One region of the Variovorax sp. GW821-FHT10D07 genome, then DNA from elsewhere that is predicted to be linked to it. Evidence: riboswitches for the same ligand, from Rfam matches in the RefSeq annotation. Region 1 holds a riboswitch; the other holds the start of a gene.
What was found. Region 1 has a riboswitch for glycine ahead of AC07PU_RS29235 (D-amino acid dehydrogenase). Riboswitches for the same ligand answer to the same signal wherever they lie in the genome.
Positions count from the first base shown of each region.

Region 2: linked by a shared signal. The riboswitch ahead of gcvT (glycine cleavage system aminomethyltransferase GcvT) and the one ahead of AC07PU_RS29235 (D-amino acid dehydrogenase) in region 1 are both predicted to bind glycine.

Region 1 covers NZ_JBWKMZ010000012.1:13,214-21,664, reverse strand. Annotated here, with positions in the region: gene AC07PU_RS29270 (nucleotidyltransferase family protein) at 1-457, shown strand, start outside; gene gmhB (D-glycero-beta-D-manno-heptose 1,7-bisphosphate 7-phosphatase) at 454-1,008, shown strand; gene AC07PU_RS29260 (class I SAM-dependent methyltransferase) at 1,053-2,285, opposite strand; gene rfbC (dTDP-4-dehydrorhamnose 3,5-epimerase) at 2,610-3,158, opposite strand; gene rfbA (glucose-1-phosphate thymidylyltransferase RfbA) at 3,155-4,054, opposite strand; gene rfbD (dTDP-4-dehydrorhamnose reductase) at 4,104-4,994, opposite strand; gene rfbB (dTDP-glucose 4,6-dehydratase) at 4,991-6,061, opposite strand; glycine riboswitch at 6,321-6,438, shown strand; gene AC07PU_RS29235 (D-amino acid dehydrogenase) at 6,527-7,834, shown strand; gene AC07PU_RS29230 (FIST signal transduction protein) at 7,857-8,451, opposite strand, start outside.
Region 2 covers NZ_JBWKMZ010000003.1:93,739-102,189, reverse strand. Annotated here, with positions in the region: gene AC07PU_RS10900 (MFS transporter) at 1-1,074, shown strand, start outside; gene AC07PU_RS10895 (porin) at 1,107-2,180, shown strand; gene AC07PU_RS10890 (FAD-dependent monooxygenase) at 2,205-3,728, shown strand; gene AC07PU_RS10885 (amidohydrolase family protein) at 3,733-5,076, shown strand; gene AC07PU_RS10880 (alpha/beta hydrolase) at 5,073-6,032, shown strand; glycine riboswitch at 6,055-6,138, shown strand; glycine riboswitch at 6,159-6,265, shown strand; gene gcvT (glycine cleavage system aminomethyltransferase GcvT) at 6,281-7,480, shown strand; gene gcvH (glycine cleavage system protein GcvH) at 7,564-7,935, shown strand; gene gcvP (aminomethyl-transferring glycine dehydrogenase) at 8,011-8,451, shown strand, end outside.

The DNA of each region.
Region 1 (8,451 bases):
CGAGGAACAGCCACTGGGCACGGGCGGCGCGATCCGCCTGGCGATGACCGAGGTCGCCGACGACCACGTCTTCGTCTTCAACGGCGACACCTTCCTCGACCTCGATTGCGCGGCGCTGGAGGCCTGCTGGCAGCGGCATCGCAAGCCCGTCATCGTGGGACGCCCGGTCGCCGACGTGAGCCGCTACGGCCGGCTCGTGGTGTCGGACGATCGCGTCGTGGGCTTCGCCGAGAAGGGCAGCCCGGGCGCCGGCCTGATCAATGCCGGCTGCTATGTCTTCCCCACCTCGCAGTTCGACGACCGTGCGCTGCATGCCGCGTTCTCGCTCGAGCAGGACTTCCTCGCGCGGGCGGTTCCCGCGACGGACATCCGGGTCTTTCCGTGCGAAGGACAGTTCATCGACATCGGCGTTCCCGAGGACTATCGGCGGGCACAGGTCGAGCTGGCGATGCGATGACGGGGCGCCGCGCGCTTTTTCTCGACCGCGACGGTGTCGTCAACGTCGAGAAGAACTACCTCCATCGCCAGGAGGACGTCGAATTCGTCGACGGCATCTTCGAACTCGTGCGCACCGCCAATGCCGCGGGCTTCCTGGTCGTCGTCGTGACGAACCAGGCCGGCATCGGGCGCGGCTACTACACCGAGGCGGACTTCCACGCGCTGTCGGCCTGGATGTCGGCGCAGTTCCTCGCCCAGGGCGCGCGCATCGACGGCGTCTACTTCTGCCCGCACCACCCGGTGCATGGCATCGGCCCCTATCGACGCGACTGCGATTCGCGCAAGCCGGCCCCCGGCATGCTGCTGCGCGCGGCGCGCGAACTGGGCATCGATCTCTCGGCGTCCGTGATGGTCGGCGACCGCATCACCGACATGCAGGCGGCACGCGCCGCGGGCGTTCCCGTGCGTTTCCTGCTGGCCGGCAACGAAGAAGCGGTGGACCTGGCGCAGCTCGATGGCGCCCGCGTCATTGCGTCGCTGTCCGGCGCCCTGGCCTCGCTCGACGGCTGAGCCGGCGCCAGCGGGTACGCTGCGCCAGAACGCACGCGCGCTGGCTACGAACCCTTCGAGCCGCGGAGCACGCGGACCAGCGGCGACAGGATGGCGCGAACGCCACCCGCGAGGCCGGGATGCCGGGTGCCGAAACGCCGGATCGGGCCGCTCACCCGCCAGTAGGCGCTGCCCGTGACGGCCTGGTAGAGCGTCGTGACGTGCGCGGCCTGGCGTTGGGCCTCCAGCTTCTCCGCTTCGCATTGCGCCAGCCGCTCGCGCTCGATCTGCAGCTGTGCCTGGCCCTGGTCGCGCGCCTCCTGCACGGCGGCATCGCGCTTGCGCGCATAGGTGGAGCGCGCCTGCGTCAGACGCTCCTCGATCGCCGGGTTGGTGGTGCGGTAGTAGCGGTCGCTGCTGTAGAGGCAATCGGGGTAGCGGAACAACGGCTCGTCCGAGGTCTTGCGGGCCTGGACCAGGATGGTGTCGCCGAACAGCGAGGCATCGATCGACAGCATGGCACCGACTTCGAAGATGTCGGTCACGTGCTCGGGCTCCGCGAAGGCGCAGATGGTGCGGAACGCGACGTCGGTGAGCCCCGCGCTGCGCAGCGCCATCTTGAAGAAGATGGGCGTGTATTCGAACGAATGCCGGGGTTCGTGCCCGAGGTCCGGATGGAAGAACCAGTAGACCCAGGGCGGTGCCCCCGCGATGAATTCCCGCAGCGTCTTGTACGAGGCCGAATTCGGCACCGAGGTCACGAGGATGGAGTCGCGATGCATGCAACGCGTGACGTTGAGCAGCACGCCGGACGGGTCCTGGTCCACGTGTTCCAGCGTCTCGAAGAAGAGCACCGTGTCGAAGGTGGCATCGAGCGGCCACTGTGCCTGGGTGATGTTGAAGTTGTAGCTCTTCAACTCCAGGCGGCGCCCTTCCATCTCGATGCTGCGCGTCAGGATGGGCTGGTCGATGTCGGGCCGCATCTCGATGCCCTCGACGCGCGCATAGCCCAGGTAATGCCAGGCCCAGAAGGCCATGTAGCCATAGCAGCCGATATCGAGGCACGACGCATCCGGCGATTCGGCATACGGAATCATCGTGAGCGACAGCGACAGCCGGCGGCGATGCGCCGTCAGGTAGAGAAATTCGGTGGCCGACCCGGTCCTGCGCACATGCTCGATGGTGGTGTCGAGGATGTTCTCGGCCTCGGCGATCGACAGGTAGCGGCCCTCTTTCGGGGTGTCGGGCGTGGATTTCAGATCCGAAATGACTTCTCGAATCAATTCCTGCTGATCCATCTTCTGGGGCTCTCCGGCTGCGCGGCTTGTCGGCGCGTTCTAGGGGGAAGTGGGGTGCCGATTCTCGGCACCGGCACGCCTTGGTGGCGTGCTCGATGCCGTCGATCCATCGTGCGGGGAGTCATCGAGGAAGTGTTACCTCAATGCAAACAAATACTAACATCGACCTATGAAATGTCGATGAAGCGAGCGCTTTCGGGGGGGCGCTGCGGCTGGATATTGCGCGGGCTGCGCGCAGCGGTCATGAAGCGACCGTGCGCGAGCGGCGTCGGGATCGGCGGCCACGAGAGGGCCGCGCCGATGCCCGCGCCGGGTTCGAGATTGTCAGTCGAACACTTCGGCGCCGGCGAAGCTGGCGCCGGCCTGGTCCTTGCCGGAGAGCTGCGGAGCGCCTCCGGTCGCGGGCCACGCGATCGCCAGGTCGGCGTCGTCCCACTTGATGCAGCGCTCATGCGCCGGCGCGTAGTAGTCGGTCGTCTTGTAGAGAAACTCCGCCGTCTCCGTCAGCACCAGGAAGCCATGCGCGAAACCCGCGGGCACCCACAGCTGCTTGTGGTTGTTCTCGCTGAGTTCCTCGCCCACCCACTGGCCGAAGGTCGGCGACGACCTGCGGATGTCCACCGCCACGTCGAACACCGCGCCGCGCACGCAGCGCACCAGCTTGCCCTGCGGCTGCTGGATCTGGTAATGCAGGCCGCGCAGCACGCCCTGGGCCGAGCGCGAATGGTTGTCCTGCACGAACTCGACGTGGCGCCCCACGGCCTCATCGAAGGCCTTGCCGTTGAAGCTCTCGAAGAAGAAGCCGCGCGCGTCGCCGAACACCTTCGGCTCGATGACGAGGACTTCGGGAATGGCGGTGGGCGTGGCCTTCACGAGCGCACCTCGTCCTTCAGCAGGCGTTGCAGGTACTTGCCGTAGCCGCTCTTGGCCAGCGGCGCGGCGAGCTTCTCGAGCTGCGCGGCGTCGATGAAGCCGTTGCGCCACGCGATCTCCTCGGGGCACGCGATCTTCAGGCCCTGGCGATGCTCGAGCGTGGCGATGAACTGGCCGGCCTCGAGCAGGCTCTCGTGCGTGCCGGTGTCCAGCCACGCATAGCCGCGCTGCATGATCTGCACATTGAGCTGGCCGAGGTCGAGGTAGGCCTGGTTGACCGCGGTGATCTCGAGTTCGCCGCGCGCGCTGGGCTTGACGGCCTTGGCGATGTCGACGACCTGGTTGTCGTAGAAGTAGAGCCCGGTCACTGCATAGCTGCTCTTGGGTTCGAGCGGCTTCTCCTCGATGCTGCTGGCCTTGCCCTGCGCATCGAAGGCCACCACGCCGTAGCGCTCGGGGTCGTGCACGTGATAGGCGAAGACGGTCGCTCCCTTGGCCTGCGCATGGGCGTCGGACAGCAGGTGCACGAAGTCGTGGCCGTAGTAGATGTTGTCGCCCAGCACCAGCGCGCTCGGCGAATTGCCGACGAACTTGTCGCCGATGATGAAGGCCTGCGCCAGCCCGTCGGGACTGGGCTGCACGGCGTACTGCAGGTTCAGGCCCCACTGGCTGCCGTCGCCCAGCAGTTGCTGGAAGCGCGGCGTGTCCTGCGGCGTGCTGATGACGAGGATGTCGCGCATGCCGCCGAGCATCAGCGTGCTCAGCGGGTAGTAGATCATGGGCTTGTCGTACACCGGCAGCAGCTGCTTGCTGATCGCGAGCGTGGCTGGATGCAGCCGCGTGCCCGAGCCGCCGGCCAGGATGATGCCTTTGCGCTGCGTCGTCTGGATGGTCATCGTTGGTGTCTCTTCTCTTCGGGTGTCGTGTTCGGCACGGATGCCGGACTCAGAGGATCTCGCGCAGCATGCGCGCGACGCCGTTCTGCCACGGCGGCAGCACCAGCCCGAAGGCGGCCTGCAGCTTCGAGGTGTCGAGGCGCGAGTTGTGCGGCCGGGTGGCCGGCGTGGGAAAGGCGCTGGTCGGCACGGCCTCGACCTGCTGCGGCCCGGCCTTGAGCTCGACACCGGCCTGTTGCGCGAGTTCGAGCACGTAGCGCGCGTAACCGTACCAGGTGGTCTCGCCGCCCGCGATCGCGTGATAGAGCCCGGCCTTGGACGGGTCCTGCAGGGTGGCGCGGATGGCATGGGCCGTGATGTCGGCCAGCAGCTCGGCACCGGTGGGTGCGCCGAACTGGTCGTCGATGACGGTCAGCTTGTCGCGCTCCCTGGCCAGCCGCAGCATGGTCTTGGCGAAGTTGCCGCCGCGCGCTGCATAGACCCAGCTGGTGCGAAAAATCAGGTGCTTCGTGCAGTGCTGCGCCACCAGTTGCTCGCCTTCGAGCTTGGTGCGGCCGTAGACGCTCAGCGGCCCGGTCGCATCGTCTTCCTTCCAGGGCGTGCTGCCGCTGCCGTCGAAGACATAGTCGGTCGAGTAGTGGACCATCAGCGCGCCGATCTCCTGCGCGGCCTGCGCCACCACGCCGGGCGAGGTGGCGTTGAGCTTGCGCGCGAACTCGGGCTCGCTCTCGGCCTTGTCGACGGCGGTATGGGCGGCGGCATTGACGACCACGTCGGGGCGCACCTGCCGCACGGTGTCGGCCAGCTGTTCGGGCCGGCTGAAGTCGGCGTGGAAGTCGGTGCTGTCGAAATCGAGCGCGACCAGCTCGCCCAGCGGTGCGAGGCTGCGCTGCAGTTCCCAGCCGACCTGTCCGCCCTTGCCCAGCAGCAGCAGCTTCATGCGGAAGCCTTCGCGTCGTACTGCTTCTCGACCCAGGCCCGGTAGGCGCCGCTTTGCACGTTGCGCACCCAGTCGCCGTTGGCGAGGTACCACTCGACCGTCTTGCGGATGCCGGTGTCGAAGGTCTCGGCCGGCTTCCAGCCGAGCTCGCGCTCGAGCTTGCGCGCGTCGATGGCATAGCGGCGGTCATGGCCGGGGCGGTCGGTGACGTAGCTGATCTGCTCGGCATAGCCCTTGCCGTCGGCGCGCGGACGCAGCCCGTCGAGCAGCGCGCACACGGTCTTCACGATCTCGATGTTCGGCTTCTCGTTCCAGCCGCCCACGTTGTAGGTCTCGCCGAGCCGGCCCGCTTCGAGCACGCGGCGGATCGCGCTGCAGTGGTCCTTGACGTAGAGCCAGTCGCGCACCTGCATGCCGTCGCCATACACGGGCAGAGGCTTGCCGGCCAGCGCGTTGACGATCATCAGCGGGATCAGCTTCTCGGGGAAATGGAAGGGGCCGTAGTTGTTCGAGCAGTTGGTGGTGAGCACCGGCAGGCCGTAGGTGTGGTGCCAGGCGCGCACGAGGTGGTCGCTGGCGGCCTTGCTGGCCGAGTACGGGCTGTTGGGCTCGTACTTGTTCTCCTCGGTGAAGGCCGGGTCGGCCTTCGAGAGCGAGCCGTAGACCTCGTCGGTCGACACGTGCAGGAAGCGGAAGGCCGCCTTCTGGTCGGCCGGCAGCGCGTTCCAGTGGCCGCGCACCGACTCGAGCAGCCGGAAGGTGCCGAGCACATTGGTCTGCACGAAATCCTCGGGGCCGTGGATCGAGCGATCCACGTGCGACTCGGCCGCGAAATTGACCACCGCGCGCGGTTTGTGCTCGGCCAGCAGGCGGTCGAGCAGCGCGCTGTCGCCGATGTCGCCCTGCACGAAGACATGGCGCGGATTGCCCTTGAGCGAGGCCAGGGTCTCGAGATTGCCGGCGTAGGTGAGCTTGTCGAGGTTCACGACCGGTTCGTCGCCTTGCGCGATCCAGTCGAGGACGAAATTGGCGCCGATGAAGCCGGCGCCGCCGGTAACCAGGATCATGGAGTCCCCTGTGCTGTGTGATTGCTGAGTCACGTGGTCGAAAGCCCGAAGCCGCGCGGGCGCGGCCGGGCGTGGATTATCCCACCCGTGCGCAAGGCCGAATCCGGGGTTGGCCGGTGCCCGCGGCCCGCCTACAATCGCCACCCATTGCAGGAGAGCGGGCCGCATGCATCGCGCAGGCAGCCCCACCGAAGGCGCAAACTCCCATAAACGCTCAGGTCGGCTCCACGCTTCCCGCGGGGCCTGTACTGCAACCACTGAAACGCCGTCTGGAGAGCCAGCACATCGCCCATCGCGGCCGTGCTGCGCCGAAGGAGCAAGTCCGCTGCAAGGTGCAGCGGATGAAACTCTCAGGTACCGAGGACAGGGGGAGCGGCAATTGGACGGCCGTCCGGTTGCGCGCTATCTATTCAGTAGCACGACCTTCACGCCGTTCAAGCGCTTCGACCTCGAAAGGTACTTGAAATGCGCGTGATCGTATTGGGCGCCGGCCTGCTCGGCGTGACCTCGGCCTACTACCTCCAGCAACTCGGCCACGACGTGACCGTGATCGACCGGCAGGCCACCCCGGCCGCCGAAACCAGCTTCGCCAACGGCGGCCAGATCTCGGTGAGCCATGCCGAGCCCTGGGCCAATCCCAGCGCGCCGCTCAAGGTGCTGCAGTGGCTGGGCAAGGAAGACGCCCCGCTGCTGTTCCGCATCCGCGCCGACATGCGCCAGTGGCTCTGGGGCCTGCAGTTCCTGCGCGAATGCACGCCCGCGCGCACACGCCACAACATCGAGCAGATCGTGCGGCTGGGCACCTACAGCCGCGACACGCTGCAGCAGCTGCGCCGCGATACCGGCATCCGCTACGACGAGCGCACGCAGGGCATCCTGCACTTCTACACGACGCAAAAGGAGTTCGACGGCGCTCTCGCGCCTGCCGAGCAGATGCGCGCGCTGGGCTGCGAGCGCCAGGTGATCTCGGCCGACGAGGCCGTGAAGCTCGAGCCCGCGCTGGCCCACATCCGGCCGCAACTGGCCGGCGCCACCTACACGGCCGAGGACGAATCGGGCGACGCCAACCGCTTCGCGCGCGAACTCGCGCGGCTCGCGGCCGAGGCCGGCGTGAAGTTCCTGATGAGCCACACCGTCACCGCGCTGCGCGAGGTGGGCGGCGCGATCGACCACGTCGAGGTCACCGACGCCGAGGGCCGCTTCCAGCGCATCCGCGGCGATGCCTTCGTGATGGCGATGGGTTCGCTGAGCCCGCTGCTGGCGGCACCGCTGGGCATCCGGCTGCCGATCTATCCGGCCAAGGGCTATTCGGTCACGCTGCCGGTCAAGGACGCGAGCAAGGCCTACCAGGTCTCGCTGACCGACGACGAATACAAGCTGGTGTTCTCGCGCTACACCTCGGAATCGGGCGACCGCATGCGCATCGCCGGCACGGCCGAGCTCAACGGCTACGACCGCGACCTCAACCGCGTGCGCTGCGAAGCCATCGTGCGCCGCGTCGAGCAGTTGTTCCCCGGCGCCGGCGACACCGCGCAAGCCCAGTTCTGGACCGGCCTGCGCCCGGCCACGCCGAGCAACGTGCCGCTGATCGGCCGCACGAAACTCGCGAACCTCTACCTCAACACCGGCCACGGCACGCTCGGCTGGACCCATGCCTGCGGCTCGGGCAAGTCGATCGCGCGCATCGTGAGCGGTCTGGCGCCGGAGGTGGATTTCGCGTTCACGGGGCTGCCCCGGCCCGTAGCGGGCGTGGCGCGGCCCGCGCTGGGCTGAGCTTCCGAAAGAAGGCGGACGCTCAGTCGTCCGCCGTGAACACCGTCAGCACACCCGTGTAGCCATACACGTGGTGCCGCGCGATCTCGCCCGCGGCGAAGAAACCGACCAGCGGCACGTCGCCCAGCGCGTGGCGCACGATCTGCAGCTCGGCGCCCGGTGCGCCGAAATGCGGGCCGCCGCGGCCCGAGCAGCTCACGTAGACGGCGCCGGCGATGCGGCGCGCGGGATGCGGCGCCGCCTCGGCCTCGCCGGCGGCGACGGCGCGCGCGGTGGCCAGGGTCTGTTCCTCGGGCTCGAGTTCCTCGCGGATCTCGGCGCAGATGCGCATCAGGTCGGCGCGCGCAGCCTGGGCGTTGCGGCGGCAGAAGCTCAGGCGCATGCCGGCCTCGGCCACGTCGGCGATCGCGATGCCGCGGCGCGTGGGGTCGAGGCCGATGATGTGGCGCACCAGCACGTCGGCGCCGAGGTCGCCCGTGCGGCGGATGCCGTCGCTGCCGGCATCGACCAGGCCCACCAGGGTGGCGCGCACGGCCTCGATGGCTTCCTGCGGCCGCTCGAGCGAGACCTGCAGGTCGGCCAGCAGCACGTCGAGCGCGGGCTCGCCGTCGAGCTGC
Region 2 (8,451 bases), on a different contig from region 1:
ACCGGCGTGCTGGTCTGGTCGGCGGCGGTGGCGGCCAACGCGGCGGCCACCGCCTTCATCGCGCTGGTGATCGCGCGCGCCGTCGTCGGTGCGGCCGAGGCGCTGACGCCCCCCTCTTCCTATTCGCTGATCCGCGACGGCGTGGACGACCGGCGCCGCGCCCGCGCGCTCTCGGTCTACACCATGTCGATGATGCTGGGCACCGGCCTGTCGCTGGTGCTCGGCGGGCCGCTGCTGCACCTGGTGCAGGCCTCGGGCATCCATGCGCTGCCCTTCGTCGGCGAGGTCTCGGCCTGGCAGCTGACGCTGTTCATGATCGGCGTGGCCGGCCTGCCGCTGAGCCTGCTGATCTTCTGCTTCAAGGATCCGCGCTCGCAGCGCGATGCGGCCGCTCGTCCGCAGGAGAGCCTGCGCACCGTGCTGCGCTGGCTGGCCGGCCAGCGGCGGCTGTTCGTGCCGCTGTTCGCCTTCGCGGTCGGCAGCTCGATGATCGGCTTCGGCATGGCGGCCTGGATACCCACCATGATCGCGCGCCGCTACGGTCTCGAGCTGCGCGACATCGGCCTGATGCAGGGCGGCCTGCTGCTGACGATGGGCCCGCTCGGGCTGTGGCTGGTCGGCGTGGCGCTCGACCGCGCCACCGGGCTCGCGGCGGTCGCGCGCATCGGCGCGGTGGTGGCCGCGGCCACCACGCTGTTCAGCGTGTCGATGTGCCTGACCGGCGATCTCACGGCCTTCTGGCTGCTCGATGCGCTGGTGGTGCTGTGCTCGTGGAGCTTCATGGCGGTCGCCTCGACCTTCGTGGCGCGCACCGTGCCGGCCGGCGGCATCGGCATGGTGATGGCGATCGTACTGGTGCTCAACGGGCTGATCGCCCAGTCGGGCTCGCCCACGCTGATCGCACTGGTGGCGCGCCATCTCTACGACGGCCAGGCCCTGGCCCTGCCCTCGGCGATGGCCACGGTGTTCGCGCTGTCGGGCTGCATCGCGATCGGCGCGGCGCTGCTGCTCGGCGGCCGGCTCGCGCGGCGCGAGACCTCGGGCGCGGCCCTCGAGCGGCGGATGTCGTCGTGATCCCGCAGCAGCCTTCCGGGAGCCACACCCTCATGATCCAACGCAACACCCAGGCCCTGCTGCTCGCCCTGTCGGGACTCTCGCTGGCGCAGGGCGCGCAGGCGCAATCGGAACTCAAGCTGTCGGGCCTGCTCGGCAGCGGCGTGCTCTACACCCGCGACTCGGGCGGCCGCAGCCAACTGCAGATGACCTCGACGCATGCCGCGCCCTTCCTGGCGCTGACCGGCAGCGAATCGCTGGGCGGCGACCTGCGCGCGATCTTCCGCTGGAGCAACTCGGTCTTCGTCGACAGCGGAACGCTCGCGCCGCTCGAGAGCTACATGGGCCTGAGCTCGGGCACCTGGGGCACGCTCACGCTGGGCGCGATGTACGACCTGCTCGCCGACGCGACGCCCTTCACCTCGGAGCGCTACACCTCGCTGCTCGCCACGCATCCCGGCAACCTGGACCGCACGGTCGGCAACTCGCTGAGCAACCTCGTCAAGTACAAGTCGCCGGTGTTCGGCGGCTTCCAGTTCGGCGCCATGTACGGCTTCGCGGAGCCGGATTCGACCACCAACGTCGGGCGCGCCGTCGGCGCGGAACTCAGCTATGCCAGCGGTCCGCTGCAGGCGCTCGCGATCTGGGAGTCGGTCCGGGGCATCCCGTACGCCCCCGCGACCCGGCTCGGCGTGCCCAGCCTCTACGGCGTCGACTTCTCCAAGGCCCCGGGCACGACCCTGTCGCAGACGCAGGACACGGCCACGGTCGGGCTGGCCTACACCAGCGACGGCTGGCGCTGGATGGGCAACTACAGCCACACGCGCCTGTCGGCGGCCGGACTGCAGCAGACGGAGACGGCGCGAACCCTCGACGTCGGTGCCTACAAGTACCTCACGAACCAGTTGCGCATCGGCGGCGGCTATTCGCTCACGAAGCTCGCGAGCTACCGCTGGGATCAGGTCCATGGCCATGTCGACTACGCGCTGTCCAAGCGCACCAGCCTGTACCTGCTCGGCGTGCTGCAGAAGGCGGGGCCCGGGCAGAAGGCGGTGCTGCGCAGCCAGGCCGTCGCGGGCGGCCGCCGCCAGTCGGCGTTCGAAGTCGGCATGACGCACGCCTTCTAAAAAGTTTTCTTCCAAGGAGATCGAGTGACCGGAGATTCAATGCAGTGGGACGTGATCGTCGTCGGTGGCGGCCCCTCGGGCCTGACCATGGCGGCCGAGTTGGCGGGTTCGGGCGCGCGCACGCTGGTGCTGGAGCGGCGCATCGAGGGCGTGCAGTCGCGCGCGGGCACGCTGCTGCCGCGCGTGCTCGAGCTGTTCGACGCGCGCGGCATCGCCGACCGCTTCATCGAGCGCACGAGGCGGATCCTCGACTACCCCTTCCGTTCGAGCCACATCTGGGCCGGCTTCCAGTCGATCGAGTGGGAGCACCTCGACACCCGCTTCGGCTTCACGCTCGGACTGCCGCAGAACATGACCGAGGAGATCCTCTGGGACTGGGCGGCCGACAGCGGCGCCGAGCTTCGCCGTGGTGCCGAAGTGCACGCCGTGCGGCAGGATACGGAGAGCGTGGAGATCGAGGTGGCCGACCCGTCGGGCGCAGTGTCGACGCTGCGCGCCAGGTACCTGGTGGGCGCCGACGGCGGCCGCAGCACCGTGCGAACCCAGTGCGGCCTGCCCTTCGAGGGCCACTCGGGCACCTTCCGCGGCATCGTGATCGACGCCGAGCTCAGCGCGCCCTGGCCCGGCGGGCGCACCGGCGCCGACAACGAGATGGGCTGGGTGCGCGGCTATGCCTTCGGCGAGGGCATCACGCGCTTCAACATCGTGCACCGCGACCGCCGCCATGCGACCAAGGACGAGCCGGTGACGCTCGAGGAAGCGAAGCAGTGCCTGCGCGACGTGCTCGGCAGCGACTACGGCATCGAGGGCTTCCGCTGGGCCTCTCGCTTCGACGACCAGATGCGCGCCGTGCCACGCCTGCGCCAGGGGCGCGTGTTCCTGGTCGGCGAGTCGGCGCGCATCCACTACCCGGCCAGCGGCGTCGGCATGAACTTCTGCCTGCAGGATGCCTTCAACCTGGGCTGGAAGCTCGCGAACGTCGTCACGGGCGTAGCCGGCGAGGCCACGCTGGACAGCTACGACGCCGAGCGCCTGCCGGTGATGCATGCGCTGCTCGAGAGCGTGAAGGCGCAGTGCGTGCTGCAGTTCAATTTCGAACCCGACGCGGTGGCGCTCAAGCGCCGGCTCGCGCGGCACATCATTCCGCTGCCCGAAGTGCAGCGCCAGTTGGTGCTCGAGTTGTGCGGGCTCGAGCAGCCCTATCCAGGTCGCGCCCGGGAGGCCGACCGCCACCCGCTGGCCGGCCAGCGGCTGCCCGACTTCGACCTCGTCACGCGCGACGGCCGCTCGGTGCGCGTCGCCGAGCTGCTGCGCGAGCGGCGCTTCCTGCTGCTCGATCTCGAGGGCAATTCGCGGCAGTTCGAATCGCTGGACTTGCAGGGCCTGCCCGTGACCCTGGTGCCGGCCCGCGTGGCGCGCGTGCCGCCCGCCATGCGCGGCGTGCAGGCGATGCTGGTGCGGCCCGATGCCTATGTGGCCTGGGCGAGCGCGGACGTGGCGCGCGCCGCCGAGGTCGAGACCGAACTCTGGCGCTGGATGAAGAGGTGATGTGATGAAGAACGACCACAGGCCACTGCTGATCGCGGGCGGCTGGGTGCTGAGCATGGACCCGGCCATCGGCGAGCTGCGCCGTGGCGACGTGCTGATCGAGGGCGAGCGCATCGTCGCGATCGCGCCGAGCATCGATGCTCCCGATGCTGAACGGATCGAGGCCGACCGCATGATCGTGCTGCCCGGCTTCGTCGACACGCATCGCCACACCTGGCAGAGCTGCGTGCGGCATCGCTATGCCGACATCGATTCGCAGATCTACTTCGCCGAGATGCTGGGCGCCAAGGGCGCGGCCTATCGGCCCGAGGACGTCTACACCGGCACCTTGCTGGGCGCGGTCGCGGCGCTCGACAGCGGCATCACCACGATGCTCGACTGGTCGCACGTGCAGAACAGCCCCGAGCATTCCGACGCGGCGATCGCGGCGCTGCGCGACGCCGGTATCCGCGGCGTGTTCGCGCACGGCTGGCCACTGGTCGACGGCGCCTCGTGGATGTTCGGCAGCGAGCGCGGCCATCCGCAGGACATCCGGCGGCTGCGCGAGCGCTACTTCTCGAGCGACAACCAGCTGCTCACGCTCGCGATGGCCGCGCGCGGCCCCGAGATGGCGCAGCGCGAGACCTGGCTCGGCGACCTGCGGCTGGCGCGCGAACTCGGCATCCGCTCGAGCATCCACATGGGCGCCTACGCGCGCAACGCCGCCGTGCGCGGCATCGCGCAAATGCACGAGGCCGGCGTGCTCGGCGACGACCTGACCTTCGTGCACTGCTGCTGCTCGCACCACGACGAGTTCTCGATGATGGCCGACGCCGGGGTCAGCGCCTCGCTCGGCGTGCACTGCGAACTCAATGCGCAGGGCATGGGCGACATCCCGTTCGACCGGCTGCTGGCCGTGGGCATCCGGCCCAGCCTCAGCGGCGACACCGAGACCAAGTGCGCGGGCGACATGTTCACGCAGATGCGCCATGCCCTGGCCTATTACCGCTCGTGGATGGGCGGGGGCCATTCGAAGACGAAGAACGCCCCGGCGACGCTGGGCCTGCGCGACGTGCTCGGTTTCGCCACCCTGGCCGGCGCGCAGGCGAACGGACTCGCGCACAAGGTGGGCTCGCTCACGCCGGGCAAGCAGGCCGACGTGGTGCTGATCCGCGCCGACGACCTGAACCTGGCGCCGGTCTCGGACGCGGTCGGCGCGGTGGTGCTGGCGGCCCATCCGGGCAATGTCGACAGCGTGTTCGTCGCGGGCCGGCCGGTGAAGCGCGACGGCCGGCTGCTCGATGTGGACCTCGATCGGCTGCGGCAGCGCGCGGCGGATTCGCAGGCTTATGTGCTGGGGCTGGCATGAGCGCCGCGCTCGATCCCCAGCTCGCGACGATCGTCGCGGCCATGCGCGCCCACGGGGCCCCACCACCGTTCTCGGGCACGCCCGCCGAGGCGCGCGAACGCATGCGCCGCGCGGTGATGGCGGCGCGCGAGCGCACGACGCTGCCGGTCGTGGCTTCCACCGAGGACCGCGTCGCCGAACACCAGGGCCTGCGCGTGCCGGTGCGGGTCTACCGGCCCGTCTCGGCCGAGGCCGTGCTGCCGACCGTGGTGTTCCTGCACGGCGGCGGCTTCGTGCTCGGCAGCGTCGAGCTGATGGACGACATCGCGCGCAAGCTCTGCCGCGACGTCGAGGCCGTGGTGGTCTCGGTGGACTACAGGCTGGCGCCCGAGCACCCGTTCCCGGCCGCGCACGACGATGCACTGGCCGCGACCCGCTGGGCGCTGGACCATGCGGAAATGCTCGGCGGCGATCCGTCCCGGGTCGCCCTGGCCGGCGAAAGCGCGGGCGCCAACCTCGCCGCCTGCGCCGCGCTGGCGCTGCGCGGCCATGCACAGCCGCTGGCGGCCCAGCTGCTGGTGGTGCCGGGCCTGGACATGGCGCGCGACGTGGCCGCGATCGAGGCCCGCGGCATCGACTATCCGATGCTCGCGCCCGCCGACTTGCGCGAGATCGCCCGGCTCTGCATGGGCGCCTCGGCCCACCGCGCCACCGAGGTGCCGCCCTCGCCGCTGCGCGCGGCGGAGCTCGCGGGCCTGCCGCCGACCCTGATCGCCGTCGCCGGCCATGACCCGCTGCGCGAGGAAGGCCTGGCCTACGCGCACCGGCTCGAGGCGGCCGGCGTGCCGACCCGGCTGCTGGCCTTCGACGACATGTTCCACCCCTTCTTCGGCTTCTTCGCCCACTCGGCCGCCGCCGGCCGGGCCCACGACGCCATCTGCCGGGCGCTGTCGGACCGGCTGCGCGGCCGCGGCTGAAGCGGCCCGCAATCCACTACACTCGCCGGGGTCAGGAGAGAGCCCCGCACGGGGCCGCCGAAGGCGCAGGGAACCCCCGAACGCTCAGGCAAAAGGACTGACACAGCGCCGGCCTTCGCGGGACGGCGTTTCCTTGCTGGAGAGAGGCCGGTGCCGCAGGCGCCCGGTCCACCGAAGGAGCAAACCCCGATCGTGGGGCGAATCTCTCAGGTAAAGCGGACAGCAGGGGTGGCCCCATGGCGCGAGCCATGGCATTCGATTGCTGCCCCCAGGAGTGCCCCGTGGCTGCTTCCGCCCCCGAATCCGAACTGCTCAAGACCCCGCTGTACGCGCTGCACCTGGAACTCGGCGCCCGCATGGTGCCCTTCGCCGGCTACTCGATGCCGGTCCAGTACCCGGCCGGCCTGATGGCCGAGCACAGGCACACGCGCGAGGCCGCGGGCCTGTTCGACATCTCCCACATGGGCCAGCTGCGCCTGTCCGGCCCCGATGCCGCGGCCGCCTTCGAGACCCTGATGCCGGTCGACGTGATCGACCTGCCCGCGGGCAAGCAGCGCTACGGCCTGCTGCTCGACGACCAGGGCGGCATCCTCGACGACCTGATGTTCTTCAACGAAGGCAACGGCTCGCTGTTCGTGATCGTCAACGGCGCCTGCAAGGTGGCCGACATCGCCCACATCCAGCAGAAGATCGGCCAGCGCTGCCAGGTGCAGCCGCTGCCCGAGCAGGCGCTGCTCGCGCTGCAGGGCCCGCAGGCCGCGGCCACGCTGGCGCGGCTGTCGCCCGGCATCGAGCGCTTCGTGTTCATGACCGGCGGCGCCGTGCAGATCGGCGGCATCGAAGCCTTCGTCACGCGCAGCGGCTACACCGGCGAGGACGGCTTCGAGATCTCGGTCGCCGCGAAGGAGGCCGACGCGCTGGCGCGGCTGCTGCTGGCCCAGCCCGAGGTCAAGCCCATCGGCCTGGGCGCGCGCAACTCGCTGCGGCTCGAGGCCGGCCTGTGCCTCTACGGCAGCGACATCGACACCGGCACCACGCCGGTCGAGGCTTCGCTCAACTGGGCGATCCAGAAGGTGCGCCGCACGGGCGGCGCGCGCGCGGGCGGCTTCCCCGGCGCCGAGAAGATTCTGGCGCAGCTCGTGGCCGCCACCGGCGCGGCCGGCCATCTCGACCACGACACGCTGAAGCGCCGCCGCGTTGGCCTGGTCGCGCTCGAGCGCATCCCGGTGCGCGACGGCACGCCGCTGCAGTCCTTCGAGGGCCAGGACATCGGCCAGGTCACCAGCGGCCTGCTGGGCCCGACGGCCGACCGGCCGGTCGCCATGGGCTACGTGGCCACCGCCTTCGCCGAGCCCGGCACCCGGGTGCAGGCCATCGTGCGCGGCAAGCCGGTGCCGATGGAGGTCTCGACCCTGCCCTTCGTGCAGACGCGCTACTACCGCGGCTGACGACCGGACATCCGGCGGACCGCCGTCGCGGCTAACCTACGCCCCGGCATCGGCCACTTTTTATCCACGAGGAGTTTTTCAACATGAGCATCAAGTACACCAAGGACCACGAATGGGTGCAGGCCGAGGGCGGCAACGCCACGGTCGGCATCACCGTCCATGCGCAGGACGCGCTGGGCGACGTGGTCTTCGTCGACCTGCCCGAGGTCGGCAAGAGCTTCGCCCAGGGCGAGGTCGCCGGCGTCGTCGAATCGGTGAAGGCCGCGGCCGACGTGTTCATGCCCGTCTCGGGCGAGATCACCGAAGTCAACGAAGCCCTGCGCGCCGATCCCTCGCTCGCCAACAGCGCGCCGCTGGCCGAAGGCTGGTTCTTCAAGGTCAAGCTGTCCGAACCGGCGCAGCTCGACGCGCTGATGGACGAAACCGCCTACGGCAAGTTCGCCGAGGAATCCTGAGCTCCTGAAACCGGATGGCCGGACGCGAAGGCTCGCGTCCGGAAGTCCGCTCCCCCTTCTCTTCCCCCGCCCGCCATGCCCACCCCCGCCGCCCTGCCCACCCTGCAAGAACTCGAGAACGCCGAGGAATTCATCGCCCGCCACATCGGCATCGATGCCGACGACGAGGCGCGCATGCTGCCCGTGATCGGGTCGGCCACGCGCGCCGAACTCATCGATGGCATCGTGCCCGCGGCGATCCGGCGCAGCAAGCCGATGCGGCTGCCGGCACCGGCCACCGAGGCCGACGCGCTGGCCGAGCTCAAGGCGATCGCGTCGAAGAACAAGGTGTTCCGCAACTTCATCGGGCAGGGCTACTACGGCACCCACACGCCGGGCGTGATCCTGCGCAACGTCCTCGAGAACCCGGCCTGGTACACGGCCTACACGCCCTACCAGGCCGAGATCTCGCAGGGCCGCATGGAGGCGCTGGTCAACTTCCAGACCATGGTCTGCGACCTCACGGGCATGGCGATC